DNA from 4 places in the Streptomyces sp. NPDC091281 genome. Region 3 is predicted to be linked to each of the others. Evidence: riboswitches for the same ligand, from Rfam matches in the RefSeq annotation. Region 3 holds a riboswitch; each other region holds the start of a gene.

Evidence for each region. Region 3 has a riboswitch for cobalamin ahead of ACIQPQ_RS23295 (energy-coupling factor ABC transporter permease). Riboswitches for the same ligand answer to the same signal wherever they lie in the genome.
Region 1: linked by a shared signal. The riboswitch ahead of ACIQPQ_RS09335 (CbtB-domain containing protein) and the one ahead of ACIQPQ_RS23295 (energy-coupling factor ABC transporter permease) in region 3 are both predicted to bind cobalamin.
Region 2: linked by a shared signal. The riboswitch ahead of metE (5-methyltetrahydropteroyltriglutamate--homocysteine S-methyltransferase) and the one ahead of ACIQPQ_RS23295 (energy-coupling factor ABC transporter permease) in region 3 are both predicted to bind cobalamin.
Region 4: linked by a shared signal. The riboswitch ahead of ACIQPQ_RS07295 (ribonucleoside-diphosphate reductase subunit alpha) and the one ahead of ACIQPQ_RS23295 (energy-coupling factor ABC transporter permease) in region 3 are both predicted to bind cobalamin.

The regions. Positions count from the first base shown of each region.
Region 1 is NZ_JBIVUY010000003.1:90,517-97,704, reverse strand. Features, by position in the region: gene ACIQPQ_RS09350 (enoyl-CoA hydratase/isomerase family protein) at 1-163, shown strand, start outside; gene mmsB (3-hydroxyisobutyrate dehydrogenase) at 160-1,059, shown strand; gene ACIQPQ_RS09340 (enoyl-CoA hydratase) at 1,056-1,874, shown strand; adenosylcobalamin (AdoCbl) riboswitch at 2,002-2,103, shown strand; gene ACIQPQ_RS09335 (CbtB-domain containing protein) at 2,151-2,369, shown strand; gene ACIQPQ_RS09330 (CbtA family protein) at 2,389-3,147, shown strand; gene ACIQPQ_RS09325 (hypothetical protein) at 3,371-3,670, shown strand; gene ACIQPQ_RS09320 (histidine phosphatase family protein) at 3,734-4,330, opposite strand; gene ACIQPQ_RS09315 (short-chain fatty acyl-CoA regulator family protein) at 4,383-5,882, opposite strand; gene ACIQPQ_RS09310 (MmgE/PrpD family protein) at 6,057-7,188, shown strand, end outside.
Region 2 is NZ_JBIVUY010000003.1:475,488-482,675, forward strand. Features, by position in the region: gene ACIQPQ_RS10195 (SAV_915 family protein) at 1-289, opposite strand, end outside; gene ACIQPQ_RS10200 (magnesium and cobalt transport protein CorA) at 494-1,666, opposite strand; cobalamin riboswitch at 1,919-2,073, shown strand; gene metE (5-methyltetrahydropteroyltriglutamate--homocysteine S-methyltransferase) at 2,259-4,577, shown strand; gene ACIQPQ_RS10210 (universal stress protein) at 4,668-5,093, opposite strand; gene ACIQPQ_RS10215 (APC family permease) at 5,095-6,603, opposite strand; gene dhaK (dihydroxyacetone kinase subunit DhaK) at 6,868-7,188, shown strand, end outside.
Region 3 is NZ_JBIVUY010000009.1:21,813-29,000, reverse strand. Features, by position in the region: gene ACIQPQ_RS23305 (MarR family transcriptional regulator) at 1-233, opposite strand, end outside; gene ACIQPQ_RS23300 (PP2C family protein-serine/threonine phosphatase) at 381-1,658, shown strand; cobalamin riboswitch at 1,768-1,973, shown strand; gene ACIQPQ_RS23295 (energy-coupling factor ABC transporter permease) at 2,003-2,713, shown strand; gene ACIQPQ_RS23290 (energy-coupling factor ABC transporter substrate-binding protein) at 2,710-3,108, shown strand; gene cbiQ (cobalt ECF transporter T component CbiQ) at 3,115-3,864, shown strand; gene ACIQPQ_RS23280 (energy-coupling factor ABC transporter ATP-binding protein) at 3,861-4,718, shown strand; gene ACIQPQ_RS23275 (YqjF family protein) at 4,814-5,569, shown strand; gene ACIQPQ_RS23270 (hypothetical protein) at 5,979-7,188, shown strand, end outside.
Region 4 is NZ_JBIVUY010000002.1:625,078-632,265, forward strand. Features, by position in the region: gene ACIQPQ_RS07295 (ribonucleoside-diphosphate reductase subunit alpha) at 1-1,966, opposite strand, end outside; cobalamin riboswitch at 2,088-2,225, opposite strand; gene mctP (monocarboxylate uptake permease MctP) at 2,384-4,012, opposite strand; gene ACIQPQ_RS07305 (DUF3311 domain-containing protein) at 4,009-4,320, opposite strand; gene ACIQPQ_RS07310 (GntR family transcriptional regulator) at 4,629-5,393, opposite strand; gene ACIQPQ_RS07315 (extracellular solute-binding protein) at 5,826-7,109, shown strand; gene ACIQPQ_RS07320 (carbohydrate ABC transporter permease) at 7,184-7,188, shown strand, end outside.

The sequences.
Region 1 (7,188 bases), on a different contig from region 3:
GGGCATCCGCGCCCAGGTCGTGGACAAGGACCGCGACCCGCACTGGTCCCCGGCGACCCTCGCCGAGGTCACCGACGCCGACGTGGCCCGCTTCTTCGCCCCGCTCGGCGACCGCGAACTCGGCCTCGCCCCGGCCGGACCCACCGAGGAGGAGGCCTGGTGAGCGCCGTCGTCGCCTTCGTCGGACTCGGCCACATGGGCGGCCCGATGGCCGCCAACCTGGTGAAGGCCGGACACCGCGTCCGCGGCCACGACCTCGTCCCGGACGCCCTCGCCGCCGCCGTCACCGCGGGCGTCGAGGCCGCCGCCTCCGCCGCCGGGGCGGTCGCGGACGCCGACGTCGTCGTCACCATGCTGCCCGCCGGACGGCACGTCCTCGGGCTGTACGACGAGATCCTCGCCGCCGCCCGCCCCGGCACCCTCTTCGTCGACTGCTCCACCATCGACGTCGCCGACGCCCGCACCGCCCACGAACGGGCCGTGACGGCGGGGATGCGGGCCCTGGACGCCCCCGTCTCCGGCGGCGTGGTGGGTGCCGAGGCCGCCACTCTCACCTTCATGGCGGGCGGCGGCGACGCGGAGTTCGCCGAGGCCCGGCCCCTGCTGGAGGCCATGGGCCGCCGGGTCGTGCACTGCGGCGGCCCCGGCGCCGGACAGGCCGCGAAGATCTGCAACAACATGATCCTCGGCGTCTCCATGATCGCCGTCAGCGAGGCCTTCGTCCTCGGCGAACGCCTCGGCCTCTCCCACCAGGCGCTCTACGACGTGGCCTCCGCCGCGTCCGGGCAGTGCTGGGCGCTCACCGTCAACTGCCCCGTCCCCGGCCCCGTTCCGGCCAGCCCCGCCAACCGCGACTACCGGCCGGGCTTCGCCGCCGCCCTCATGGCGAAGGACCTCGGCCTCGCCGCCGACGCCGCCCGCGCCACCGGCACCGACACGGAACTCGGGCGCCGGGCGGCTGAGTTGTACGCGGCCTACGCCGAACAGGTCGGTGCCGCCGAGGACTTCTCCGGCATCGTCCGCACCATCCGCGACCGGGGAGAGGAGCGCACCGCATGACGGGCGTACGGGAGAGCGACGGGGCGACCGGTGGTCCGGCGGGGGAGTACGAGACGATCCGGGTCGAGCGCGAGGGCCGTACCGCCCTGATCACGCTGGACCGGCCGAAGGCCCTCAACGCGCTGAACCTGAAGGTCATGGAGGAGGTCGTGGCCGCCGCCGAGGCCCTGGACCGGGACCCGGAATGCGGCTGTGTCGTCATCACCGGCTCGGAACGGGCCTTCGCGGCCGGGGCCGACATCAAGGAGATGGCCGACCGCGACTACCTCGACATGTACCTCACCGACTGGTTCACCGCCTGGGACCGCCTCGGGCAGCTCCGCACGCCGACGGTCGCGGCGGTCGCCGGGTACGCGCTCGGCGGCGGCTGCGAACTGGCCCTGCTCTGCGACATCGTGCTCGCCGCCGACACGGCCGTCTTCGGCCAGCCGGAGATCAAGCTCGGCGTCATCCCCGGCATCGGCGGCTCCCAGCGCCTGACCCGCGCCGTCGGCAAGGCCAAGGCGATGGAGCTGTGCCTCACCGGCCGCACCATGGACGCAGCCGAGGCCGAACGCGCCGGACTCGTCTCCCGGATCGTCCCCGCCGACGCGCTGCTCGGCGAGGCACGCGCCGTCGCCGCGACCGTCGCCGGGATGTCCCTGCCGGTGGCGATGATGGCGAAGGAGGCCGTCGGCCGCGCCTTCGAGACGACCCTCGCCGAGGGCGTCCGCTTCGAACGCCGCCTGTTCCACGCGGTGTTCGCCACCGCCGACCAGAAGGAGGGCATGGCCGCCTTCACGGAGAAACGGCCGCCCGTCTTCCGCCACCGGTAGGCCCCGCGGCGCGCCCCCGGCGCAGGCCGGGCGGCGCGCCGGTAAGGGTTCGGTGTGAGGGGCTCCCCGGCGGGGGTCCGGCCCTTGGCCAGGACCTCCGCCGGGGAGTACCGTCCCGTCCGGTATCGACGACGGACACGGAAGCCGGTGGAAATCCGGCACGGTCGCGCCACTGTGAACGAGCCGCCCCACCGCGGGCCGCCCGTGAGTCAGACCCTTGGCCGTCGTCCTGTGCACCACCGAGATGGGACGCGAACTCCCAGAGGAGGCCCCGCCATGGCGCAGCATGTCGCCCCGCCCGCCAGCACCCCCGCCGTACCGGCCCGACTGCCGCTGAGGGACATCGCGCCCTGGGCGGTCTTCTTCGGCGTCCTGATGCTGGTGCTGCTGTACTTCGTCGGCGCCGAGCAGGGTGCCACCGCCGTCGTCTCCGGCGAGGACGTCCACGAGTGGGTGCACGACGCCCGCCACCTGCTCGGCTTCCCCTGCCACTGACGAGGGGCGCCGCACTTCCATGAACTCCGCGATCGTCCGTAACCTCCTCGTCCGCGGCATGCTCGCCGGCCTCGGTGCCGGTGTCCTCGCCCTGGTCGTCGCCTACTTCCTCGGCGAGCCGAACGTCGACAGCGCCATCGGCTTCGAGGAGTCCCACGCCCCCGCTCACGAGCACGAGGTCGAACTCGTCTCGCGCGGCCTCCAGTCCACCGCGGGCCTGGCCACCGGCATCCTCGTCTACGGGGTCGCCTTCGGCGGCATCGCCGCGCTCGCCTTCTGCTTCGCGCTCGGCCGCGTCGGCCGCTTCGGCCCCCGCGCCACCGCCCTGCTGCTGTCGGGCGCCGCGTTCGTCGCCGTGTACGCGGTGCCGTTCTTCAAGTACCCGGCGAACCCGCCCGCGGTCGGCGACCCCGACACCATCGCCCGCCGCACCACCCTGTACTTCCTGATGATGGTGCTCAGCGTGCTGCTCGCGGTCGCCGCGGTGATCGTCGGCAAGCGGCTCGCCCCCCGGCTGGGCACCTGGTACGCCACCGTCGCCGCGGTGGCCGGTTTCCTCGTCGTGATCGGGCTGGCGTACGCCTTCCTGCCCACGGTGAACGAGGTGCCCGGCGACTTCCCGGCCGCCCTGCTGTGGCGGTTCCGGCTCTCCGCCCTCGCCCTCCAGGCCACGCTGTGGGCCGGATTCGGCCTCGTCTTCGGCGAACTCGCCGAACGCCTGATCCACCCCCGGCCGGCCGCGGTTCCCGCGGGCGCGGCGGCTGCCTCCCCGCAGTGAGCCGACCGAGCCGTCCGGCACGACGGGAGGGCCCGCGGAACCGTCCGCGGGCCCTCCCGCGTTCTCCCGGTGACCCCGCCGGACCGACTCCGTCACCGGCACGGCACTTCAGGACGGGCAGGACACCATGCGCGAACGACCGGGCCGATTAGCCACGGACCCCGACCGCGGAGACTTCGACCGCGGGGACGGGACCGGCGGCGAGGAGCGCAGGAGGAGCCGAGTGAGCCGACAACCCCAGCCGCGCCGCATCACCCTCGGCGGTCGCGAGGCGGTCGCCCTCACCCCGGAGGAGTACGCCCAACTCGTCGCCAGCCGACGGCAGATCGGCGGCCAGAGCGCCCGCGTCCGGGTGCTCGGTGAACAGGTGCGGCGCACCGACCGCCTCCTGCGGGAACTGGAGACCCTGGTCGCCGCACCCGGCGAGGGCTGCACGCACCCGCCGGACCCCGACCCCGCCCCCGGCTGCCTGCGCTGCGCCGTGGCCGACCTGCTCCGCCGCCACCGGGACACCGGCCGCTGAACTCCCGTACGCGCGGGACCGGTCCGTACGAGCGGCCGGGATCGGCCTGTCCGGGCGGCCGGGTCAGTCCGTGGCCGTGTTCGTGGTCGCGTCGAGCGGACGGCCGAGCCGCAGGTTCCAGCGCCCGGACCGCCCGCTGACCTCGGTCGCCGTCAACGGCGCCACGTCCAGCCGCCAGAACGCCTCCACGGGCGCCCCCACCACCCGCACCACCACGGCCCGTACGACGTCCGGCTCGACCACCGCGACCGTACGGCCCTCGCCCGCCGCCGCGTCCAGCCACACGGCGACCCGGTCGCACAGGTCCCGTACGGACTCCCCGCCGTGCGGCGCCGACGCGGGGTCCGCGAGCCAGCGGGCCACCGCCTCCGGCTCCGCCGCGCCGACCTCGGCCAGCGTCAGGCCGCGCCACCGGCCCACGTCCAGCCCCGCCAACCCGGCCGCCACGGAGGCCTCCTGGACGTCGAGACCGAGCGCCGCCGCCGTCTGACGGCACCGCGCCGACGGCGACGTCACCACGCGCGTACCGCCGGGCAGCGACCCGGCCGCCGCGCGGGCCCGCGCCGCCCCGGCGGGCTCGATCGACGCGCCGTCGTCGAAACGGACCTCCCGCAGCGAGGCGTTCATCGCGGGCGGGACGAAGGTGACACGGCTGGTCACACGCGTACTCCTGACGGGAGGGAGACAGAGAACGGCGAGCGGGCCACGGTGCTCACGGGGTGCGCGCCTCCACCGGGTACGGCACGTACGTCCGCCGGTCGGGGTCGACGGCGAGGCGTCCTCCGGCCGGGGGCCGGGCGCGCTGCGCGCAGTCGCGGCGTTCGCAGATGCGGCAGCCCAGGCCGATGGGTGTGGCCGCGCGGGGGTCGTCGAGGGCGATGCCCTCGGCGTAGACGAGGCGGTGTGCGTGCCGTAGTTCGCAGCCCAGGGCGATCGCGAACTCGGCGCGCGGCGCGTGGTGCCCGAATCCGCCGCGGGTGATGGTGCGGGCGATCCAGAAGTACCGTTTCCCGTCGGGCATCTCGGCGACCTGGGTGAGTATCCGGCCGGGCGCGGAGAACGCCTCGTACACGGTCCACAGCGGGCAGGTGCCGCCGAGGCGGGAGAAGTGGAAGTCGCTCGCGGACTGGCGTTTGGAGATGTTCCCGGCCCGGTCGACGCGTAGGAACGAGAAGGGTACGCCCCGGCGGCCGGTGCGCTGGAGGGTGCTGAGCCGGTGGCAGACGGTCTCGAAGCCGACGCCGAACCGGGCCGACAGCAGCTCGACGTCGTAGCGCACCTCCTCGGCCGCCGCGAGGAACGTGCCGTACGGCATCAGGAGGGCGCCCGCGAAGTAGTTCGCGAGACCGATGCGGACCAGGGCGGGCGACTGCGGCGAGGTGAGTTCCTGCGCGCCGTCGGCGAGGGCGCGCAGGAGGGGGCCGTGCTCCAGCAGGGCCAGTTGGGTGGCGAGCTGGAAGGCGCGCTGCCCGTCGCTGAGCCAGGGGGACAGGAACAGCAGCCCGGAGTCCGGGTCGTAGCGGCGGGCGTCGGCGGAACGGCCCGCGGCGGCCCGCACCACACGGACGCCGTGCCGCTCGGCCAGCCGGGCGGTGAGCGGGTCGGCGGTCCGGCCCGGCCGCAGGTCCAGGGCCTCCGCGAGCCGTTCCGCCTCGGCGTCCAGCGGCTCGAAGTGGTTGTGGTGGGCGTAGAAGAAGTCACGGACCTCGTCGTGCGGATCACCCGGCGGCAGCGGCATCCCGTACGGCGCCGGAGCCCCGCCCGCACCGGCACCGGTGGCCGCACCGTGCGCGGAGGCCGTGGGGTCGGGTGAGGCGAGGGCCGCCGTCTGGTCGGCGGCGTCCCGGTAGCGGCGGTGCAGGGCCACCAGGGCGCGGGCGATCTCCGGGTGGTCGCGGGCCGCCTCGGCGATCTCCTCCGGGGCGGGCGGTGCCGTCCCGCACGCCTCGTCGGCGAGCGCGGCCCGCAGATCGGTGGCGAGCCGGTCCTCGTCGGCGTCGGAGAAGAACTCCGCGTCGACTCCGAAGACCTCCGCGATCCGCAGCAGCACCGACGCGGTGAGCGGGCGCCTGCTCTGCTCGATCTGGTTGGCGTAGCTGGTGGAGATGCCCAGCGTGCGGGCCAGGTCGACCTGGTTCATGCCGTGCTCGCGGCGCAGCCGGCGCAGCCGGGCATGGGCGTACACCTTGCGGTCCGCCGTTCGTCCCGCCATGGGCCACCTCCTCAGCACGCGTCCTTGCGAACATAGCATCCGCATCCTTCGCAGAATTCGCAGATTCGCAGCTCGGGAAGGTACGGAATCCGCACGGGGGAGAGGTGGTCCGCGGGGCCGCCGCCGGGGAGGCTCCCCTTGTCAGCCCCGTAGCCCGGCCCTCCGAGGAGTTCTGTGATCGACCATCCCGTCCGCGTCCACCCCAGCGCCGACCGGCTGCCGCGCGAGGAGCAGCTCGCCTGGCGGCTCGCCGCCGTCGCCACCGGCACCGGCGCCCCGGACGCCGAGAGCGCCGCCATGGCCGTCAACCGGATCGTCGACAACGCGGCCGTAGCCGTCGCCGCGCTGGCCCGCCGCCCGGTCGCCGTGGCCCGCGCCCAGGCCACCGCCCACCCGTCCGCCGCCCCCGGCGCGAGCGTCTTCGGCTCGGCCGCCCGGGTCTCCCCGGAGTGGGCCGCGTGGGCGAACGGCACCGCCGTCCGCGAACTCGACTTCCACGACACCTACCTCGCCGCCGACTACTCCCACCCCGGCGACAACATCCCGCCGCTGCTCGCCGTCGCCCAGCACACCCGCCGCACCGGCGCCGACCTGCTGCGCGGCATCGTCGCCGCCTACGAGATCCACGTCGCGCTGGTCAAGGGCATCTGCCTGCACGAGCACCGCATCGACCACGTCGCCCACCTGAGCGCCGCCACGGCGGGCGGGCTGGGCGCGCTGCTGCGGCTGCCGACGGAGACCGTCTATCAGGCGGTCCAGCAGGCCGTGCACACCACGACCGCGACCCGGCAGTCCCGCAAGGGCGAGATCTCCAGCTGGAAGGCGTACGCCCCCGCCTTCGCCGGGAAGGCCGCGATCGAGGCCGTCGACCGGGCGATGCGCGGCGAGACCTCACCGTCGCCGATCTACGAGGGCGAGGACGGCTTCCTCGCCCGGATGCTCGACGGACCCGACTCCGCCTACACGGTGCCGCTGCCCGAAGCGGGCGAGGCGCGCCGGGCCATCCTCGACACGTACACCAAGGAGCACTCCGCCGAGTACCAGGCGCAGGCGATCATCGACCTGGCGCGGCGGCTGCGGGAGAAGACCGGCCCCCTGGACCGGGTCCGCTCGGTGGTCCTGCACACCAGCCACCACACCCACCACGTCATCGGCTCGGGCGCCAACGACCCGCAGAAGTACGACCCCGACGCGAGCCGCGAGACCCTCGACCACTCCGTGCCGTACATCCTCGCGGTCGCCCTGGAGGACGGCGTCTGGCACCACGAGCGCTCCTACGCCCCCGACCGGGCCCGGCGCCCGGAGA
Region 2 (7,188 bases), on a different contig from region 3:
CCGGGGCGGGGGCGGAGAGCGGCGGGTCGACCGTCACCGTGGTGACGCCGAGCGGGGCGGTGAGGGCGCGCAGCGCGGGTTCGGCGAGCCGGATCCACGGCTGGCCGGTGCCGAGGGTGGCGGCGAGCCGGGCGGCGCTGGTGAAGCCGACGGCCGTACGGGCGCCGAGCGGGGTGCGGAAGAGCCGGGTGACGTTCCCGGCGGGGCCCGGCCGGACCGGGACGTAGAGGGGTCCGGCCGGGGTCCGTTCGCAGGGTTCGGGGTCGTCGCCGCACAGGGGTGCTGCCATGGGATGCCTCCTGAGGGGCCCGGGGACCGGTGGTCCGCGGGTCCGGGGGTGGTTCGGGGAACCTGGTCGTGGTTCCCGGCAAGGACGCTATGCCCGCCCGGCCCGCCGCCGGGACCCGTCCTGACGCGACGCTGACGCGGTGAGCGCCGTCCCTGACGGATCACTGACGGCGCGGGGGCGGGCCGGAGCGGCGCCCGTACCGCGTCAGAGCCAGTCGCGGTGCTTGAAGACGACGTACAGGCTGACGCACACCAGGGCCATCAGGGCGACGGCGAAGGGGTAGCCGAGGGTCCAGTGCAGTTCGGGCATGTGGTCGAAGTTCATGCCGTAGACCGTGCCGATGAGGGTGGGGGCGAAGAGGATGGCGGCCCAGCTGGAGATCTTCTTGATCTCGTTGTTCTGGGCGTGGCCCGCCTCGGCGAGCGCCTTCATCTCCTCGTTCTGCGCCTGGGTGACGAGGGTGGCGTTGACGGTGAGGATGTCGCCGAGCATCTGCCGGAAGCCGTCCACGCGTTCGGCGACGGTGGTGGCGTGGTCGGCGACGTCTCGGAGGTAGCGCTGGAGTTCCTCGCTGGTGCCGTACTTGGCGAAGCCCGCCTCCAGGCCGCGCATGATGGTGAGCAGCGGGCGGGTGGCCCGCTGGAAGTCGACGACCTCGCGGGAGAGCGCGTAGATGCGGCGGGAGACGTTGGGGTCGCCGCCGAACACCTCGGACTCGATCTCGTCGATGTCGTTCTGGAGTCCGGCGACGACGGGCGCGTAGCCGTCGACGACCGCGTCGAGGATCGCGTAGAGCACGGCCTCGGGGCCCAGGGCGAGGAGGTCGCGGTCGTTCTCCAGGCGTTTGCGGACGGCGCCGAGGTCGGGGGCCTGGCTGTGCCGGACGGTGAGGACGAACTCGGGGCCGACGAAGATGTGGATCTCGCCGAAGTCGACCTCCTCCGTCTCGTCGAGGTAGCGGGCGGAGCGCAGGACGACGAAGAGGGTGGTGCCGTAGCGTTCCAGCTTGGGGCGCTGGTGGGCGACGATCGCGTCCTCCAGGGCAAGTTCGTGCAGCCCGAACCGTTCGGCGGCCTGGCCGAGCTGTTCCGGGGAGGGCCGGTAGAGGCCGATCCAGGCCATCGTGCCGGGCTCGCCGGGCAGCCGGGCGTAGATCTCGGCGAGGTCGGCGGGAACGTCCAGGCGGCGGCCGTCGCGGTAGACGGCCGCGTCGACGAGGCTGCGCTCCAGGGGTTCGCGCGGCGGCTCGGCGTCGGTCCAGGGGTCCATGGAGCGTTCGGGCGCGGGGTCGGTGTCGGGGTCGTCGCCGCGGGGGTGACCGGCGGACCGCAGGGGCCACTTCCCGGCGCGGGACGCGCGCGCTCGCCAGTCGGACATGGGCGCACCTCCTGGTGGGACGGCGTGACCGAGCCTAGGTGCTGCGGCGGGGGCCCGCGACGGCACACGGCCGGGCGCGGTACGGGTGCACGGCCGGGGCGTGCTGTTCCCGGTGGGGGCCCGGTTCAATCCCGTGGCACGGGTGGGTCAGGTCACCATCCGAATGGTGGACGTGACGCAGCGCACGGTACGGGGGCGCCGTAGGGTGGGCGGCGCAGCTGGTTCGCCCCGTCCGCCAGGCGGGATGCGTCGTAAGAGGGAACCCGGTGGGAATCCGGGACTGCCCCGCAGCGGTGAGCGGGAACGACCGCCGTCATACGCACTGGACCCTCGGGGGTCCGGGAAGCGACGGCCACTAGGTGTCCCCCGGTGTTGTCCGGAGGGCGTGCCCGCGAGTCCGAAGACCTGCCCGTTGCCCGTACGCGAACCCTCGCGCACGGACATCCCGGTGACCTCGTGGGCGGGTCGGCGTACAGAGCAGACGGACGACCGCGCCGTGCCGCGCGGGGTCGGACCCGTCCGCTCCGTCACCCCTTCGCGCTCTCGTCCCGCCACCGGGATCTCAGGGATTCGTCTCGCGAAGGAGATCTCCGTGACCACCAAGCCCGCAGCCGCGGCAGCACGGGCCACCGTGTACGGCTACCCCCGTCAGGGTCCGAACCGGGAGCTGAAGAAGGCCGTCGAGGGCTACTGGAAGGGCCGCGTCACCGCCGACGCCCTCCGGGCCACCGCCGCCGACCTGCGCCGCGACACCTTGCGGCAGCTCGCCGACGCCGGCATCGACGAGGTGCCCACCGGTCACTTCTCGTACTACGACCACGTCCTCGACACCACCGTCATGGTCGGCGCGGTCCCGGCCCGCCACCGGGCCGCCGTCGACGCGGACGCCCTGGACGGCTACTTCGCCATGGCGCGCGGCACCCAGGACGTCGCGCCGCTGGAGATGACCAAGTGGTTCGACACCAACTACCACTACCTGGTGCCCGAGCTGGGTCCGGACACGGAGTTCACGGCCGACTCCGCCAAGCAGGTCGCCGAGCTGGAGGAGGCCCTCTCGCTCGGCCTCGCGGCCCGCCCGGTCCTGGTCGGCCCGGTCACCTACCTGCTGCTGGCCAAGCCCGCGCCCGGGGTCCCCGCCGACTTCGAGCCGCTCACCCTCCTCGACCGGCTGCTGCCGGTGTACGCCGAGGTCCTCGCCGACCTGCGCGCCGCGGGCGCCGAATGGGTCCAGCTCGACGAGCCCGCCCTGGTGCAGGACCGCACCCCGGCCGAGCTGAACGCCGCCACCCGCGCCTACCGTGACCTCGGCGGTCTCACCGACCGCCCCAAGCTGCTCCTCGCGTCCTACTTCGACCGGCTCGGCGAGGCCCTGCCCGTCCTGGCCAAGGCCCCGGTGGAGGGCCTGGCGCTGGACTTCACCGAGGCTGGCGCCGCCCAGCTCGACGACCTCGCCGCCGTCGGCGGACTGCCCGGCAAGCGGCTGGTCGCGGGCGTCGTCAACGGCCGCAACATCTGGATCAACGACCTGTCGAAGTCGCTCGCCACCCTCGGCACCCTGCTGGGTCTCGCGGACCGGGTCGACGTGGCCGCGTCGTCGTCGCTGCTGCACGTGCCGCTCGACGCGAGCGCCGAGCGCGACATCGAACCGCAGATCCTGCGCTGGCTCGCCTTCGCCCGCCAGAAGACCGCCGAGATCGTCACCCTCGCCAAGGGCCTCACCAGCGGCACCGACACCATCGCGGGCGAACTCGCCGCCAACCGGGCCGCCCTCGCCTCCCGCGCGAACTCGCCGATCACCCACGACCCGGCCGTCCGCTCCCGCGCCGCCGCGGTCACCGACGCCGACGCCCGCCGCTCCCAGCCGTACACCGAACGCGCCGCCGCCCAGCGCGCCCACCTCGGGCTGCCGCTGCTGCCGACGACGACCATCGGCTCGTTCCCGCAGACGGGTGAACTGCGCACCGCCCGCGCCGATCTGCGCGCGGGCCGCATCGACACCGCCGGGTACGAGGAGCGCATCAAGGCGGAGATCCGCGAGGTCGTCTCCTTCCAGGAGAAGACCGGCATCGACGTCCTCGTGCACGGCGAGCCCGAACGCAACGACATGGTGCAGTACTTCGCCGAGCAGCTCACCGGCTACCTCGCCACCCAGCACGGCTGGGTGCAGTCCTACGGCACCCGCTACGTCCGCCCGCCGGTCCTGGCCGGGGACATCTCGCGGCCCGAGCCGATGACCGTGCGCTGGACGTCGTACGCGCAGTCCCTCAGCGACCGTCCCGTCAAGGGCATGCTAACCGGGCCCGTCACCATGCTGGCCTGGTCGTTCGTCCGTGACGACCAGCCCCTCGGCGACACCGCCCGGCAGGTCGCCCTCGCCCTGCGCGACGAGGTCGGCGACCTGGAGACCGCCGGCACCTCGGTGATCCAGGTCGACGAGCCCGCGCTGCGCGAGACGCTGCCGCTGCGCGCCGCCGACCGGCCCGCCTACCTCGACTGGGCCACCGAGGCGTTCCGCCTCAGCACCGCGGGCGTCCGCCCGGACACCCAGATCCACACCCACATGTGCTACGCCGAGTTCGGCGACATCGTCCAGGCCATCGACGACCTCGACGCGGACGTCATCAGCCTGGAGGCGGCCCGCTCGCACATGCAGGTCGCCCGCGAACTCGCCGCGCACGGCTACCCCCGCGAGGCGGGACCGGGCGTGTACGACATCCACTCGCCGCGGGTGCCGAGCGCGGAGGAGGCGGCGGAGCTGCTGCGGACCGGACTGAAGGCGATCCCCGCCGAACGGCTCTGGGTCAACCCGGACTGCGGCCTGAAGACCCGCGGCTGGCCCGAGACGCGGTCCTCGCTGGAGAACCTGGTCGCGGCGGCCCGCACCGTCCGCGAGGAACTGCCCACGAGCTGACCGGTCACCGTGGGCCGGGGGTCCGGGGCGTGTCGCACGCTCCGGACCCCCGGCCGCGGTCTCAGCCGTCCCGGTTTCAGTCGTCCCGTCTCAGTCGTCCGTCTCCGCCATGGGGACGCAGAGCACGGGCACCGGGGACAGGTGGAGCAGCTTGTGCGGGGTGGAGCCGAGCAGCGCGCCGCGCACCGGGCTCTCGCCCCAGCTGCCGACGACGATGACCCGGCCGCCGTGCCGTTCGGCCGCGTCCAGGAGGGCCTGGGCGGGCTTCTGGTCGATCACCTCGACCGTCGCCGGGACCCCGGCCGCCTCCGCCTCCGCCACGGCGTGCTGGAGGGCGACCCGGCCCGACTCGCGCAGCGCCTGGAGGTGGCTGCGGTACTCCTCGCCCATGCCGCCGGGCGCCGCCGCGCCGTAGACCAGCACCAGCGGCTCGTCGAAGGCGGCGGCGGTCTGGACGGCGACGCGCAGGGCGCGGACCGCGCCCGGGGACTCGTCGTAGCCGAGGATCACCGACATGTCAGGACTCCTTGCCGTGCACGAGGTCGGGGTCGGCCACGCCGGGGCGCTCCGACCAGAACGCGGGCGCCCGCAGCCGCCACACGATCATGATGATCACGCCGGCCAGGGCGATGCCGATGCCGATGACCAGCGGCGGGCCGACGCCGAACCAGGAGGTCCCGGTGTAGGAGTTGGCGGGGTCGGCCATGTCCTGGACGGACTCGACGAGCAGCCAGGCCAGCAGTCCGGCGCCGACCAGCGGGCCGAGGCCGATGAGCAGGAAGTGGTGCAGGCTCTCGGTGAGGTGGCGGCGGTAGTAGACGGCGCAGGCCACACCGGTGAGGGCGTAGTAGAAGGCGATCAGCAGGGACAGCGCGGTGAGCGAGTCGAACAGGGCGTTCTCGCTGATCTGGTTGACGACGACGTACCAGGCGATGGCGATGGCCGCGACCCACCAGGTGCTGACGTCGGGGGTGCGGAAGCGCGGGCTGATGTGGGCGAAGTGGCGGGGCAGCGCCTGGCGGCGGGCCATCGACAGGGCGGTGCGGGAGGCGGGGATGATCGTGGTCTGGGTGGAGGCGAGCGCCGAGGTGGACACCGCGACCAGCACGATCCAGTCCCAGCCGCCCAGCGCCTGGTTCGCGAGGAGCGCGAAGACGAACTCCTCCTCGTCGGCGTTGTCGGCGAGGAACGCCGGTCCCGCGTAGGCGACGACGGCGAACGCCACGGACACGTACGTGACGAGCAGGACGACGGTCGACCAGATCGCGGCCTTGCCGGGCGCGGTGGCGGGGTCCTCGGTCTCCTCGGAGAGGTTGACCGCCGACTCCCAGCCCCAGTAGATGAACACGCCGAGCAGCAGGGCCGCGGTCAGCGGGGCACCGCCCGCGCCGAACGGGTTGAGCCAGTCGATCGCGGGGTCGAGGGAGTCCGGGGTGCCGGTGCCGGCGTAGACGCGGTAGAGCGCGACGCCCGCGAAGATCAGCAGGCAGACGACCTGGGCGAGGATGAGGACGTTCTGCACCTTCGCCGAGAGTTCGGTGCCGATGACGCAGACCGCGGTCATGACGATGATGAGCAGGACCGCGAGGATCTGGCTCACCGCCTCGTTGTCGGCCCAGCTGTCCAGGCCGACCGCGAGGAGGCCGAAGGTGACGGCGACGTCGGCGAGCGAGCCGACGACGAGGACGCCGGTCATCGCGATGGCCCAGCCGCCGATCCACCCCGCCCACGGGCCCATGGCGCGGGTGACCCAGGAGAAGGTGGTGCCGCAGTCCTGGTCGACCCGGTTGAGGTAGTAGAACGCCGACGCGATCAGCAGCATCGGCACGAAGGACGCGAGCATCACGCCGGGCGCGTAGGTGCCCACGAGGACCACGACGGGTCCGATGACCGCGGCCAGGGAGTACGCCGGGGACGTGGCGTTGAGTCCGATGACCAGCGCGTCGACGAACCCGATCGCGCCCGCCTTCAGACCGTCCGCCGGACGGTCCGACGGCGGGCGCGCGTCCGCGGTCTCCTCGGCCATGGTTCTCCACCTCGCCTCTTCGCGGCCGCGCGGGGTGCGCGGCCCTCGCCCATACAACAGGGCGGAACGGGTTTCCACCGGGCGGGGAAGCCCGCACCGCACCGCACGTCACCCGGGTGCCCGACCGGGGGCGGGGCTCCCGCGACGTGACCTTCTCGGCCGCAAGGTCGATACTTGCGGACAGAAGGATCTCCGGCCGGCCGCCGACGCGACCGCGAGCGACGCCTGACCGTCTGCACCATGTCAGCACTCAGGAGGCACCCCGTGAAGATGCTCATCAACGTTCCCGAGACGGTCGTCGCGGACGCGCTGCGCGGCATGGCAGCCGCCCATCCCGAACTGACCGTCGACGTGGAGAACCGGGTGATCGTCCGGCGGGACGCCCCGGTCGCGGGGAAGGTGGGACTGGTCTCCGGCGGCGGGTCGGGGCACGAGCCGCTGCACGGCGGGTTCGTGGGCCCCGGCATGCTCTCCGCGGCCTGTCCGGGCGAGGTGTTCACCTCCCCCGTGCCCGACCAGATGCTGCGCGCGGCGGCGGCCGTGAACAGCGGCGAGGGCGTGCTGTTCATCGTGAAGAACTACACC
Region 3 (7,188 bases):
AGACGGTCGCAGAGGCGGCTCGTCGAGGGCGGGGTGGAGGCCAGCGAGTCGGCCAGTGTGCGCAGGTTGATGCCGTCCTGGTGCTCCAGGATCAGCAGCACCCGCAGCTGGGACGCGGACGCCGGAGCGGTCGAGGCGCGGCCCCACAGCACTTCCAGCAGCTCGGCGGCCGTCGAGGTCACGCGTGCCACCTCGTCGGGGTCCGGCCGGTCACGGAAGGCAGTCACGGTCACACTCTCGCAGGCGCTGGGGCGACCGCCAGCGTACTAGGGCACGCGTTTCCGAACCCCCGCCCGACGAGCGGCGGGTGTCCGACGGGTCCCGGCGGACACCTCCGGCTCACGGGCCGACCCACCACGAAGGATCGGTGCATCACCGTCGTGAAGAGATTCGAGACCACAGAGCGCGCCGTACGGACGGCGGCGCCGCACGAGCTGCTGGACGCGCTCCGTCGCGCCCTGGCCGAGCAGTACGGGGCGCGCGCCGTGGAGCTGTTCATGGCCGACTACAGCCTGACCACCCTGCAACCGGTGTTCGCGCCCGAGAACACGGAGAGCATCGAACACGCAGAGAACACAGAAGACGCAGAGAACCCAGAGAATACGGAGAGCCCGGAAGGCGTCGGGAGCGCCGGACCCGCGGTCGGCGGGGCGGAAGGCGCGTCGGACGTCCCGTCGGTGCACAACAGCCCGGCCGGGCGGGCGTTCGGGTCTCAGGAGCCGTTCGTGCAGCCCCTGCGCGGTGAGGAAGGGCTGGTGCGGGTGCATCTGCCGGTGTCGGTGCGCGGTGACCGGCTGGGCGTGCTGTCGGTGGACCTGCCGGACCAGGAGTACGCGTCGGCGCCGCTGGACGAACTGCGGGAGATCGCGGAGGTGCTGGGCCGTGAGGTGGTCGTCGCCGACCGCGACACCGACCTGTATCTGCGGGCCCGGCGCCGCGACCGGCTGACCCTGGCCGCGGAGATCCAGTGGCAGTTGCTGCCCGGCCGCTCCTGTTCCTTCCCCGAGTACGAGCTGGGCGCCCAGCTGGAGCCCGCGTACGCCATCCACGGCGACAACTTCGACTGGTCCGCCGCGGCCGACCGGCTGACGCTGTACGTCACCAATGGCATGGGCGAGGGCACGGAGGCCTCGCTGCTGACGAGCCTCGCCGTCAACGCGCTGCGCAACGCGCGCCGCGCGGGCATCCCGCTCGCCGACCAGGCGGCCCTGGCCGACCAGGCGGTCTACGCCCACTACCGGGGCCGGAGTTATCTCTCCGTGCTCATGCTGGACGTCGAGACGGCCACCGGCCGCGCCCGCGTCGTGGACGCGGGCTCCCCGCAACTGCTGCGCCTGCGCGACGGGGTGGTGGAGCGGGTCCACTTCGACGCGCAGCTCCCGCTGGGCATGTTCGAGGAGACCGACTACGTGGCCCAGGAGTTCCAGGTGCAGCCCGGAGACCGGCTGGTGTTCGTGAGCGACGGCGTCTACGCGGTCGCCTCCCCCGGCGGCGAGGCGTACGGCGACGCGGCGCTCGCCCGCGCCATCTCCGCCACCCGGCTGCTGCCCGCCGCCGAGGTGCCGCGCGCCGTGCTGCGCGAACTGACCAGCCACCGCGGCCGTCCGGTCCCCGACGACGACGCCCTCGTCCTCTGCCTCGACTGGCACGGCCGCTGAGCCGCCTTCCCCGACGGACACACGACGGGCGCGGGACGGCTCCCCGCGCCCGCGGCCACGCCGGTGCGTGAGACCCCCGCCCGCCGTGGGCGCGCCCCCCGGTGCCGCTTGTCACCGCCCCTGTACTGGCACTACTGTCACGACGCCTTGGTGAACGGGAAATCCGGTGTGATGCCGGTGCGGCCCTCGCCACTGTGATCGGGAAGTCCGGCTCCGGCCCTCACGGGCAGCCACTGGGTCCTCGGACCCGGGAAGGCGGAGCACGGGCGGTGTCACCCGTCAGCCAGGAGACCGGCCAGGGCGCGTCAACCATCCACGAGGTGCTGGAGAGGGTCTGCCAAGCCATGCACATAGCCGAGGGATTTCTGCCTCCGGCGCACGCGGTCGCCTGGGGCGTCGCGTCGGCGCCGTTCGTCGTCCACGGAGTCCGGTCACTCACCCGTGAGGTCAGGGAGCACCCCGAGAGCACCCTGCTGCTCGGCGCCTCCGGGGCCTTCACCTTCGTCCTGTCCGCGCTGAAACTGCCGTCGGTCACCGGGAGTTGCTCCCACCCGACCGGCACCGGCCTCGGCGCGATCCTGTTCCGCCCGCCGATCATGGCCGTCCTGGGCACGATCACCCTGCTCTTCCAGGCGCTGCTGCTCGCGCACGGCGGGCTCACCACGCTCGGCGCCAACGTCTTCTCCATGGCCATCGTCGGCCCGTGGGCGGGCTACGGCGTCTACCGGCTGCTGAAGCGGTTCGGGGTCCCGCTGATGCCGGCCGTGTTCTTGGGCGCGTTCGCCGCCGACCTGTCCACCTACTGCGTGACCAGCGTGCAGCTGGCACTGGCGTTCCCCGACCCCGGCACCGGGTTCCTGGGCGCGCTCGGCAAGTTCGGCTCCATCTTCGCCGTCACGCAGATCCCGCTCGCCGTGAGCGAGGGCCTGCTGACCGTGCTCGTGATGCGGCTGCTGGTGCAGTCCAGCAAGGGCGAACTGACCCGGCTGGGCGTGCTGGTGACCGGCGGCGGACGCGGCGCGGCGAAGAACACCACGGAGGCGGTGGCCCGATGAGCCCGAACCCGAAGCTGAACCGGAACAACCGCACCAACCTCCTGCTGCTGCTCGCCGTCCTCGCCCTCGCGGTGCTGCCGCTGGCCCTCGGGCTCGGCGACCACAAGGAGGAGCCGTTCGTCGGCGCCGACGCCGAGGCGGAGACCGCGATCACCGAGATCGAGCCGGACTACGAGCCGTGGTTCACCCCGCTGTACGAGCCGCCGTCCGGGGAGATCGAGTCGGCGCTGTTCGCCGTGCAGGCGGCGCTCGGCGCGGGCGTCCTCGCCTACTACTTCGGCGTCCACCGGGGCCGCAGGCAGGGTGAGGCCCGCGCCCTGGCCCGCGCCGACGGACCCGAAGGGGCGCCGGAGGGCTTCGCCGAGGGCGAGGGGTCCGCGCGGGGACGGGTCTGAGTCCCGGTGCTGCCGATCGACGCGGCGGCGCACAGCAGTCGCTGGCGCCGCCGCCATCCCGTGGACAAGGCCGTGCTCGGGCTGGGGCTGACCCTGCTCGCGATCTCGCTGCCGCCGTGGCCCGGGGCGGCCCTCGTCCTGCTGACGGCGCTGACCGTGCTGCTCGGCCCGGCGGGCGTCCCGCCGCGCCGGCTGTGGCGGGCGTACCGCGTCCCGCTGGGGTTCTGCGCGACCGGCGCGGTGACCCTGCTGGTGCAGGTGGGCGGGCCGGACGGCCTGGTCTCCCTCGCCGACGGGGGCCCGCTGCGGGCCGGGGAGCTGATGCTGCGCACGTCGGCGGCCTCGCTGGGCGTGCTGCTGTTCGCGTTCACCACGCCGATGTCCGACCTGCTGCCGCGCCTGGTGCGGGCGGGCGTGCCCGCGCCGGTGGTGGACGTGGCGCTGGTGACGTACCGCATGAGTTTTCTGCTGTTGGACTCGGTGCGGCGCATCCGTCAGGCGCAGGCCGCCCGGCTCGGGCACACCGGCCGGGCCGCTGAGTGGCGGTCGCTGGCCGGGCTCGGCGCGACCGCGTTCGTCCGCGCCTTCGACCGCGCGGCGCGGCTCCAGACGGGTCTCGCCGGGCGCGGCTACGACGGGACGCTGCGCGTGCTGGTGCCCGAGGCCCGGGTCTCCGTCCGTTTCACGGTGCTGAGCGCCGGGCTGCTGCTGGCCCTCGTCGCCCTCACTCTCGTCCTGGAAGGTCCCCTGTCATGAGCGAGCTGGTCACCCTGCGGGGTGCGTCGTTCGCGTACGAGGACGGCCCGGTCGTGCTCGACGGTCTCGACTTCACGGTGCGCGGGGGGCGCGCCCTGGCGCTGCTGGGCCGCAACGGCAGCGGCAAGACGACGCTGATGCGGCTGCTCAGCGGCGGCCTGCGCCCCCGCACCGGCACCCTCGCGGTCGAGGGGCGGCCGGTGACGTACGACCGCAAGGGGCTGACCCGGCTGCGGACGTCCGTGCAGCTGGTGGTGCAGGACCCGGACGACCAGCTGTTCGCGGCGTCGGTCGCGCAGGACGTGTCGTTCGGTCCGCTGAACCTGGGGCTTCCGGACGCCGAGGTGCGCGGCCGGGTCGAGGAGGCGCTTGCCGCGCTGGACATCACCGCGCTCGCCGACCGGCCGACGCACCTGCTCTCGTACGGCCAGCGCAAGCGGACCGCGATCGCGGGCGCCGTGGCGATGCGGCCGCGGGTGCTGATCCTCGACGAGCCGACCGCCGGGCTCGACCCCGACGGGCAGGAGCGGCTGCTCGCCACCCTGGACGGGCTGCGCGCGGCCGGTACGACGGTGGTGATGGCCACCCACGACGTCGACCTGGCCCTGCGCTGGGCCGACGACGCGGCCCTGCTCACCCCGTCCGGCGCGCACACCGCCCCGGCCCCCGACGCGCTGGCCCGCACCGATCTCCTGCGGGAGGCGGGCCTGCGCCTGCCGTGGGGCGTCGCGGTCGGGCGCCTCCTCACCTCCCAGGGCCTGCTCGCCGACCCCCAGGCGGGCCCCCGCAGCCCGGAGGACCTGGCCGCGCTGATCGCGCCGCGCCCGGCTCCCCCGCTCCCGGCCGAGAGCTGAGCCGGAGGACCGGAAGGAGCGCGGCGCGGTCCCGGCTCCGGGGTGCCCTGGGGCCGCGTCCCGCCGCCGGGGGTGCCGTCTGCGATGCTGGCGCGGTGCAGCCGCCCGCCGCAGTGACACCCGACGCCCCCGGTCCCATAAGGACGGCCCTGCTCACGCAGCAGTGGCTCGACCTGTGCTTCGTGCACTGGGCCGTCGCCCCGGAGACGGTGGCGCCGCTGCTGCCGCGCGGCACGGTGCCGGACGTCCACGAGGGGCGGACGTACGTCGGGCTCGTCGCGTTCCGGATGCACCGGGTCGGCTGGCTGGGGCTGCCGGGGGTGCCGTACCTCGGGTCGTTCCCGGAGACCAACGTGCGGCTGTACTCGGTGGACGCGGACGGGCGGCGCGGGGTGGTGTTCCGGTCGATGGACGCCTCCCGGCTGATCCCGGTGCTGATGGGGCGGGCCGGGTTCCGGCTGCCGTACCTGTGGGCGCGGATGAGCGTGCGCGCCGACGGGGACACGGTCGCCTACCGCAGTGCCCGGCGTTGGCCGGGGCCGCGCGGGGCGTCCAGCCGGATCGTGGTGCGGCGGGGTGAGCGGATCGGGGAACCGACCGCGCTGGAGCACTTCCTGACCGCCCGCTGGGGCATGCACAACGCCTTCTTCGGCGGTGCCGCCTACCTCGCGAACCAGCATCCGCGCTGGCCCCTGTACCGCGCGGACCTCCTCGTCTGCGAGGAGGACCTCATCGCCGCCGCCGGGCTCCCCGCACCGGCCGGGGCCCCGGTCAGCGTCCTGTACTCCCCCGGCGTACCGGTACGGCTGGGCCGCCCGGCACGTCGTCCGGCGGGCATCCCGACTCCCTGACGGTGCCGCGCCGCCCACGGCGAGGAGGCGGTGGGCGACCCGCCCGGCACTCGAACCGGTCATCGACCCCGCCGCCCCTGTCGGCCCGTCCTTCCCGCCCTTACACTTCCAAGTCCGAGGGGATCAGGCGCTGTTGCGACGGCGTCGGCAATGGGGGAGGACAGCGATGTCCGGGGATCAGTACGGCCCGCACGACCACGGGTCGGGACCGGGATCAGCGGCGGGGGACAGCACGGGAGCGGGGGACGCGGCGAGACCCGGCCCGGCGTCCGGCCCGGACCCGGCCACGGGACCGGCACAGACACCGCCGCCACCCCCAGGACCTGCACCGACACCCGCACCCGCACCTGGATCAGCCGCCGGACCGGCACCGGCCCCCGCACAGGGCCCCGGCTTCGCCATGCCGCCCATGCCGCCCGGACCGCCGCCCGTCCAGATCTGGGGCCCGCCCGCCCCGCCCGCGCCGGCCGAGCCCCCGGACGCGGCGCGTGCCGCCGCCGTCGCCGCGCTCAACCTGAGCGGCCTCGGCCTCGGCTACCTCCTGGTCCGGCGCTGGCTCCTGGCCGCCGTGTGCTGGGTGGCCACGATCGTGCTGCTCCTGGTGGCGCTGCCCGCCGACCCGGACGGCGTGCCGACGGGCTGGCTCGTCCTCTACGTCGCGGTCCTGATCGCGGCGGCGGCGCACGGCGCCGTCGTGGGCCTGCGCAGCCGCGCCCTGATCCCGCGCTCACCGATCGCCCTGATCCTCGGCCTGGTGCTGCTCGCCGTGCCCGCGGGCGGTGTCGTGCTCTACGGCGACGCCAAGGACGAGGCGACCGAGCAGATGCTCCTCGACCGGCTCGACGAGGCCGACGCGCTGGTGGCGAAGGCGGGCCGCACCGACTTCAGCAGCGGCCGCGCCGACTACCGCCGCGCCCTGCGGGACTACGAGGACCTGCGCGCCGACCACCCCGGCTCGCGGGCCGCCGCGAAGGTGCCGTCGCGCATGCGGACGTACTACACGACCGTCGCCGCCGCCTACGAGGACAAGGACTACTGCACGGCGATCGCGCCGCTCACCTACCTGCGGACCGTGCCGGACGACCTGCCGTCCACGGACCTCGGGGCGCTGGAGAAGTGGCCGGACGACCGGCTGGCGACCTCGCTCTACGAGTGCGGGTCGACGGGGCTCGCGGAGGACCGCTCCACCTGGGCCTCCCAGTTCGGCGAGCTGCTCACCACCTTCCCCGACTCCGAGCAGGCGAAGAAGGTCCAGCCCGCCGTGAGCGCCGCCGTCGACCGGGAGGCCAAGGGCCTCGGCGGTGACGACCCGTGCCGCGCCGTCACCCGGCTGCGTTCCCTGGGCACCAGCATCGACGGGCTGCCGGGCGAGGAGGCGGGCCTCGACGCCACGCTCACCCAGCAGGCGGGCCGGGCCACCGGCAGCGCCGCCGAGGGCACGTACGCCTGCGGGGTGGACCAGTACCGGGACGGCGACTTCTCGGCCGCGCAGACGACCATGACCGAGTACGCCAAGACCGGCAAGAACGCCAAGAACACCGCCCGCGCCCGCAAGATAGCGATCGGCGCCGAGGTCGCGCAGACCGTCCCGGCCGCCGGGAAGTCGCTGCCCACGACCC
Region 4 (7,188 bases), on a different contig from region 3:
CCCACACGCCGAGGTCCTTCAGCTCCTGCACCAGGTAGGAGTTGACCTGGAGGAACTCGCCGGACAGCGTCTCGCGCTTGAACAGGTTGGACACCTGCGGCTCGATGCACTCGTACACGCCCGCGATGGACGCGATGGTGGCGGTCGGCGCGATGGCCAGCAGCAGCGAGTTGCGCATGCCGGTGGCGGCGATCCGCTCGCGCAGCGCCGCCCAGCGCTCGGGCCAGGTGAACTCGAAGCCGTAGTGGTCGGGGTGGAGCACACCGCGGGCGGTGCGGGTCTTCTCCCAGGCGGGCAGCGGGCCGTTGCGCTCGGCGAGGTCGGCGGACGCCTCGTAGGAGGCGAGCATGATCCGCTCGGCGATCCGGGTGGACAGGGCGCGCGCCTCGGGGGAGTCGAACGGCAGCCGCAGCTTGAAGAAGACGTCCTGGAGGCCCATCGCGCCCAGACCCACCGGACGCCAGCGGGAGTTGGAGCGGCCCGCCTGCTCGGTCGGGTAGAAGTTGATGTCGACGACCCGGTCGAGGAAGGTGACCGCGGTGCGCACGGCCTCGTCCAGCCGCTCCCAGTCGATGTCGCCGCCGGTCACGAACGCGCCGAGGTTGACCGAGCCGAGGTTGCAGACCGCGGTCTCGCCGTCGTCGGTTACCTCCAGGATCTCCGTGCAGAGGTTGGAGGAGTGGACGACGTGTCCGGCCTCGGCCGTCTGGTTGGCGGTGCGGTTGGCGGCGTCCTTGAACGTCATCCAGCCGTTGCCGGTCTGCGCGAGGGTGCGCATCATGCGGCCGTACAGCTCACGGGCCGGGATGGTCTTCCTGGCGAGGCCGTCCGCCTCGGCCTTGCGGTAGGCGGCGTCGAACTCCTCGCCCCACAGGTCGACCAGGTCGGGCACGTCGGCCGGGGAGAACAGCGACCACTGCTCGTCGGCGTTGACGCGGCGCATGAACTCGTCGGGCACCCAGTGCGCGAGGTTCAGGTTGTGCGTACGGCGGGCGTCCTCACCGGTGTTGTCCCGCAGCTCCAGGAACTCCTCGATGTCGGAGTGCCAGGTCTCCAGGTAGACCGCGGCGGCGCCCTTGCGCCGCCCGCCCTGGTTCACGGCGGCGACGGAGGCGTCCAGCGTCTTGAGGAACGGCACGATGCCGTTGGAGTGCCCGTTGGTGCCGCGGATCAGCGAACCGCGGGAGCGGATGCGGGAGTAGGACAGGCCGATGCCGCCGGCGTGCTTGGAGAGGCGGGCCACCTGGTGGTAGCGGTCGTAGATGGAGTCCAGCTCGTCCTTGGGGGAGTCGAGGAGGTAGCAGGACGACATCTGGGGGTGCCGGGTGCCGGAGTTGAAGAGGGTCGGGGAGGACGGGAGGTAGTCCAGCCGGCTCATGAGCCCGTAGAGCGCGGCGACTTCGTCCAGGGCGCGCACCGAGTCGTCCTCGGCGAGTCCGGCGGCGACGCGGAGCAGGAAGTGCTGGGGCGTCTCGACGACCCTGCGGGTGTGCGGGTGGCGCAGCAGGTAGCGGCTGTGCAGGGTGCGCAGGCCGAAGTAGCCGAAGCGGTCGTCGGCGGCGGGGTCGATCAGCGCGTCGAGCCGGGCCGCGTGCAGCCGGACGAAGGCGTCGGTGCGGTCGGCGATGAGGCCCTCGCGGTGGCCGACGGCGACCGAGTCGGTGAAGGTGGTGACGCCCTGGGAGGCCGCCTCGGCGCGGATGCTGATGGTCAGCAGCCGGGCCGCCAGCCGGGAGTAGGCGGGGTCCTCGGCGATGAGTCCGGCGGCCGCCTCGGTGGCCAGCTCGCGCAGCTCGGCCTCGTCCGCCCGCGCGGACCGGCCGCGCAGCGCGGCGGCGGCGACCCGTCCGGGGTCGGCGTCGGGGAGGTCGGCGGTCAGCTCGGTCAGGGTCCGCAGCAGTGCGGTCCCGGGACCGTCGGTCTCCACCTGGACTGCTGAAGCCGGTTCGGCTGGCGCGATGGTCACTGGGGGCTCTCCCTCGCTCGGCGGGGGCCTGGCGGAGGGCAGGGGGCAGCACACGAGCGCGCACGGCGTCGCGTCCACCGGCCCACTCCGCGAGACCCGGACGTCAGGCACCCGCACCGGACGGTTCGGGTGCGCTGCCGGCAGGTCCTCGGACTGACCACGCGTGCGGAAACACGCAAGTACACCGTTGCGGGACAGTTCCGGATTCGCACCGGATTCCCCTGCGGCGACAGCGAGCACGAGCATACATCTTGTGTCGCCCTGTCGCGCCAGCCCCAGATGTTGTGTCGGGGTGGCTCCGCAGCGTCAACGGGCCGCCGAAGCATAGTGCTTACGGCGGCCCGTCGGCGTGTCTGTCCAGGGGTGGCGCGGAAGGTGTCGGCAAAACGCCAGGGGTGGCGCCCGCGCCCGGTCGCGCTAGTGCGAGGAGCCCGCCGTGGCGGGCGGCAGCTCCACCTGGACGCCGGGGTCGCCGGAGTCCGCGGTGTAGTCCTCCGGGCGGGTCTCGTCGACGCCCTCGGGGGCCTTCAGCGCCTTCAGGACGAAGGTGAGGACCACCGTGACGGCCAGGTTCAGCACGAACGCGGTGAGGCCGATGTAGCCGATCTCACCGATGCCGGGGATCTCCTTCGACGAGCCGCCGAAGTGCTTCTGCGTCGGCGAGGCCACGCCGTACGCGGCGACCGTGCCGTAGACCATGCCGACCGCCCAGCCCGCGAGCAGCGCCCAGCGGTGGAACCAGCGGGTGAACAGGCCGCCCACCAGCGCCGGGAAGGTCTGGAGGATCCAGATGCCGCCCAGGAGCTGGAAGTTGATGGCGACCGTCTTGTCCATGGTCAGCACGAAGACCAGCGCGCCCACCTTCACCAGCAGCGAGACCAGCTTGGAGACCCGGGTCTCCTCCTTGGGCGTCGCGTCGGGCTTGATGAAGTCCTTGTAAATATTGCGGGTGAAGAGGTTCGCCGCCGCGATGGACATGATCGCCGCCGGGACCAGCGCGCCGATGCCGATCGCCGCGAAGGCCACGCCCGCGAACCAGTCGGGGAACATGTCCTCGAAGAGCTGCGGGATGGCGAGCTGCCCGTTGGACACCTTCACCCCGGCCGCGATCGCCATGAAGCCCAGCAGCGCCAGCAGGCCCAGCATCAGGGAGTACAGCGGCAGGATCGTGGTGTTGCGGCGGATCACCTCGCGGCTGCGCGAGGAGAGCGTCGCGGTGATCGAGTGCGGGTACATGAACAGCGCCAGCGCCGAACCCAGGGCGAGCGTGGCGTACGTCCACTGCCCCGCCTCGGCCGGGACCAGGGCGCCGCGGGGCGCGCCGGTCGCCGGGTTGGTCTGCGCGAAGGCGTCGCCCGCCTTGGCGAAGATGTCGTCGAACCCGCCGAGCTTGATCGGGATGTAGATGATCGCCACCGCGATCACGAGGTAGATCAGCGTGTCCTTCACGAACGCGATCAGCGCGGGTGCCCGCAGCCCCGAGGAGTAGGTGTACGCGGCCAGCACGCCGAAGGCGATCAGCAGCGGCAGGTCCTTGACGAACCAGTTGGTGTCCTCGCCGCCGCCCACGCCCATCACGTCCAGCACCGCCTGGATGCCGACGAGCTGGAGCGCGATGTACGGCATGGTGGCGAGGATGCCGGTGACGGCGACGGCCAGCGACAGCCCCTTGGAGCCGAACCGGCCCCGCACGAAGTCCGAGGTGGTGACGTACCCGTGCCTGTGCGACACCGACCACAGGCGGGGCAGGAAGGTGAAGATCAGCGGGTAGACCAGGATCGTGTAGGGCACGGCGAAGAAGCCCGCCGCCCCGGCCGCGTAGATCGCCGCGGGCACGGCGACGAAGGTGTACGCGGTGTAGAGGTCGCCGCCGAGCAGGAACCAGGTGACCCAGGTGCCGAACGACCGGCCGCCGAGGCCCCATTCGTCGAGGCTGTGCTCGTTCTCGGCCTTGCGCCAGCGCGCGGCGAGGAAGCCCATGACCGTGACGGCCAGGAAGAAGAAGATGAAGACGGCGAGCGCGACGCCGTTGACGCCGTCGTTCACTCGGACGCACCGTCCTTCGGCTGCGGGGCGGTGTCCGGTCCGGTGCCGGGGGCGGGCCGGGCGGCGCCGTGGCGGGCGCGCTGGTCACGCCGCCAGAGCTGGTGGGCGAGCACGGTCAGCAGGGTGGACAGCAGCACCCACAGCATCTGGTACCAGTAGAAGAAGGGGATGCCGATGAAGGCCGGGTCCGTCTTGGCGTAGGACCCGACCCAGAGCATCGCCACGAAGGGCGCGAACAGACACAGGCCGATGACGACGCGCAGGGGCGTCACCACCGGCCTGGCCGGGACTTGTGGGGGTGTGGACACAGGGCGGCTCCGTCCCTCGCTGATCACTTCGGTCGCAGGTGCAACGCGCAGCGAAATGTAGGTGACGGAAAAACCCAGGGGAAGACCTCTCCCGTGGATCGGTCCTCAAACCCGGAAACGCCCGGTTCCACGGAATCTCCCCGGACCGCGGAACAGGGGCTTTCACGGAACGGCCCAATTCCCCAGGAATTACGGGAACCGCTCAGCACGGTTGAGCGATCGGGGCGGCGGAAGACCCCGGAAAACCCCTCCGGGCCGCTCGGAAAACCTCCCCGGACCGCCCGGCCGCCCGGACTCGCCCCGGCCGCTCAGTCCGTCGGCCGCTTGAGGCGGGCGACGAACTTGTACCGGTCCCCCCGGTACACCGACCGCACCCATTCCACCGGCGCGCCGTCCTTGTCCAGCGAGTGCCGGGACAGCATCAGCATCGGCAGGCCCACGTCGGTGCCGAGCAGCCCGGCCTCGCGCGGGGTGGCGAGCGAGGTCTCGATGGTCTCCTCGGCCTCGGCGAGGTGGACGTCGTACACCTCTGCGAGGGCGGTGTAGAGGGACGTGTACTTGACGAGGGACCGGCGCAGGGCCGGGAAGCGCTTCGCGGAGAGGTGGGTGGTCTCGATGGCCATCGGCTCCCCGTTGGCCATGCGCAGCCGCTCGATGCGCAGCACCCGCCCGCCCGCGGTGATGTCGAGCAGCCCGGCGAGCCGGTCGTCGGCCGTGATGTACCCGATGTCCAGGAGCTGCGAGGTGGGTTCGAGGCCCTGGGCCCGCATGTCCTCGGTGTAGGAGGTGAGTTGGAGGGCCTGGGAGACCTTGGGCTTGGCGACGAAGGTGCCCTTGCCCTGGATGCGCTCCAGCCGTCCCTCGACGACGAGTTCCTGGAGCGCCTGGCGCACGGTGGTGCGCGAGGTGTCGAACTCGGCCGCCAGGGTCCGCTCGGGCGGGACCGGGGTGCCGGGCGACTGGGTCTCCGTCATGTCGAGCAGATGCTTCTTCAGGCGGTAGTACTTGGGCACGCGCGCGGTACGGACGGTCGCCCCACCCTCGTTCTCCGCACTGCTGACCTCGGTGCTCATGTCCTGCCTTCCCGGCTCCTGATGCCGTCGAGGCCGACTCCCCGCCGGCCGCGGCTCAATCGTGGCACGGGTTCGTGGGCCAGGTGCCGCCCGCGGGACCTCCGCGGTGACCTCGCGCGCTCCGTGATCTCCTCTGTATACCTCTGAGGCCTTCGTTGGTCTAGTCCAGCACGTGCGGGCCGTGCGCGTGGTATGCCCCGCGCGCAAGCCTTTTTCGGGGCCCGGTGAATTGAAAAGTCCCTGCATATCGCGGTCCCGTAACGGACGCTTCAACCCCCGTTTCACACCCTTGACAGCCCAATTGGTCTGAGCCAAGCTCCCGGTACTGGTCTACACCATTGGTCCAGGTCCTGGCCCCACGGACGGTACGCGTTGACGCTCGACCGCGGCGGGGAGGCAGGGGGGTTTGTGGCATCCCTGAGGAGGGTTGGCGTGAAGCGCAAGCTGATAGCCGCGATCGGTATCGCGGGCATGATGGTCTCCATCGCGGCGTGCGGGGACGACAAGGACAGCGGGGGCTCGGACAAGGGCTCCGAGGCCAAGGAACTGACGGTCTGGCTCACCGTCGACGCGCAGAACAACTGGCCCGACCTGGTCAAGGCCGCCGACGCGGCCGTGCAGAAGAAGCACCCCGGCCTCAAGGTCACCCACGAGTACTACGGCTGGCCGGACAAGAACGCCAAGCTCGACGCGGTCCTCGCCACCGACAAGGCCCCCGACGTGGTCGAGATGGGCAACACCGAGATGCTCGGCTACATGGTGAAGGGCGCCTTCGCCCCGCTGGACGCCGGCAAGTTCGACAACTCCTCCGCCTGGCTGGACGGCCTCAAGGCCTCCGTCACCTACGAGGGCAAGACCTACGGCGTGCCGTACTACGCCGGTGGCCGCGTCGGCAACTGGCGCAAGGACGTCTTCGCCTCGGTCGGCGTCAAGGCCGCCCCGAAGACCTACGCCGAGCTGACCGCCGCCCTGGACAAGGTCCAGAAGAAGGAGGGCGACAAGTTCAGCGCCTGGTACCAGCCGAGCCGTGACTGGTACGCCGCCATGTCCTTCGTCTACGACGCGGGCGGCTCCATCGCGACCGAGTCGGGCGGCCAGTGGAAGGCCAACCTCTCCTCGCCCGAGTCCCTCAAGGGCCTCAGCGAGTACAAGAACATCGTCGACAAGTACATGCACGGCGACAAGACCAAGGACGAGTCCGACCGCTACCTCGTCTACGGCCAGGGCAAGTCCGGCATGATCTTCGGCGCCGCCTGGGAGGGCGGGACGTCCGAGGCGCCCGAGAACGACAAGACGGGCAAGCTCAAGGGCAACCTGGAGAACTTCGTCATGCCCGGCCCGTCCGGCAAGAACATCCCGGTCTTCCTCGGCGGCTCCGACCTCGCCGTCCCGGTCAAGTCGGACGCGCAGGACCTCGCCGCCGAGTGGATCAACGCCTTCACCGGTCCCGCCGGTCAGAAGGGCCTGATGGGCAAGGGCAACCTGCCCAACAACAAGACCGACCTCGCGACCCTCAAGAACGACCCGGCGACGGTCGTCCCGGCCACCGCCGCCGAGTCCAACTGGTTCGTCCCGATGGCGCCCGGCTGGGGCCAGGTCGAGAAGGCCCAGGTGCTCCAGACCATGCTCCAGAGCATCGGCACCGGCAAGAAGTCGGTCGAGGACGCCGCGAAGGAAGCGGACGCCGCGATCGACAAGGTCATCAACACCAAGTGACGTGACGCGGGGCTCCGCTGCGGCGGAGCCCCGCTGCGTCCGTCCGACCTCAAGGGACCGCTGAGGAGCGCGCGATGAG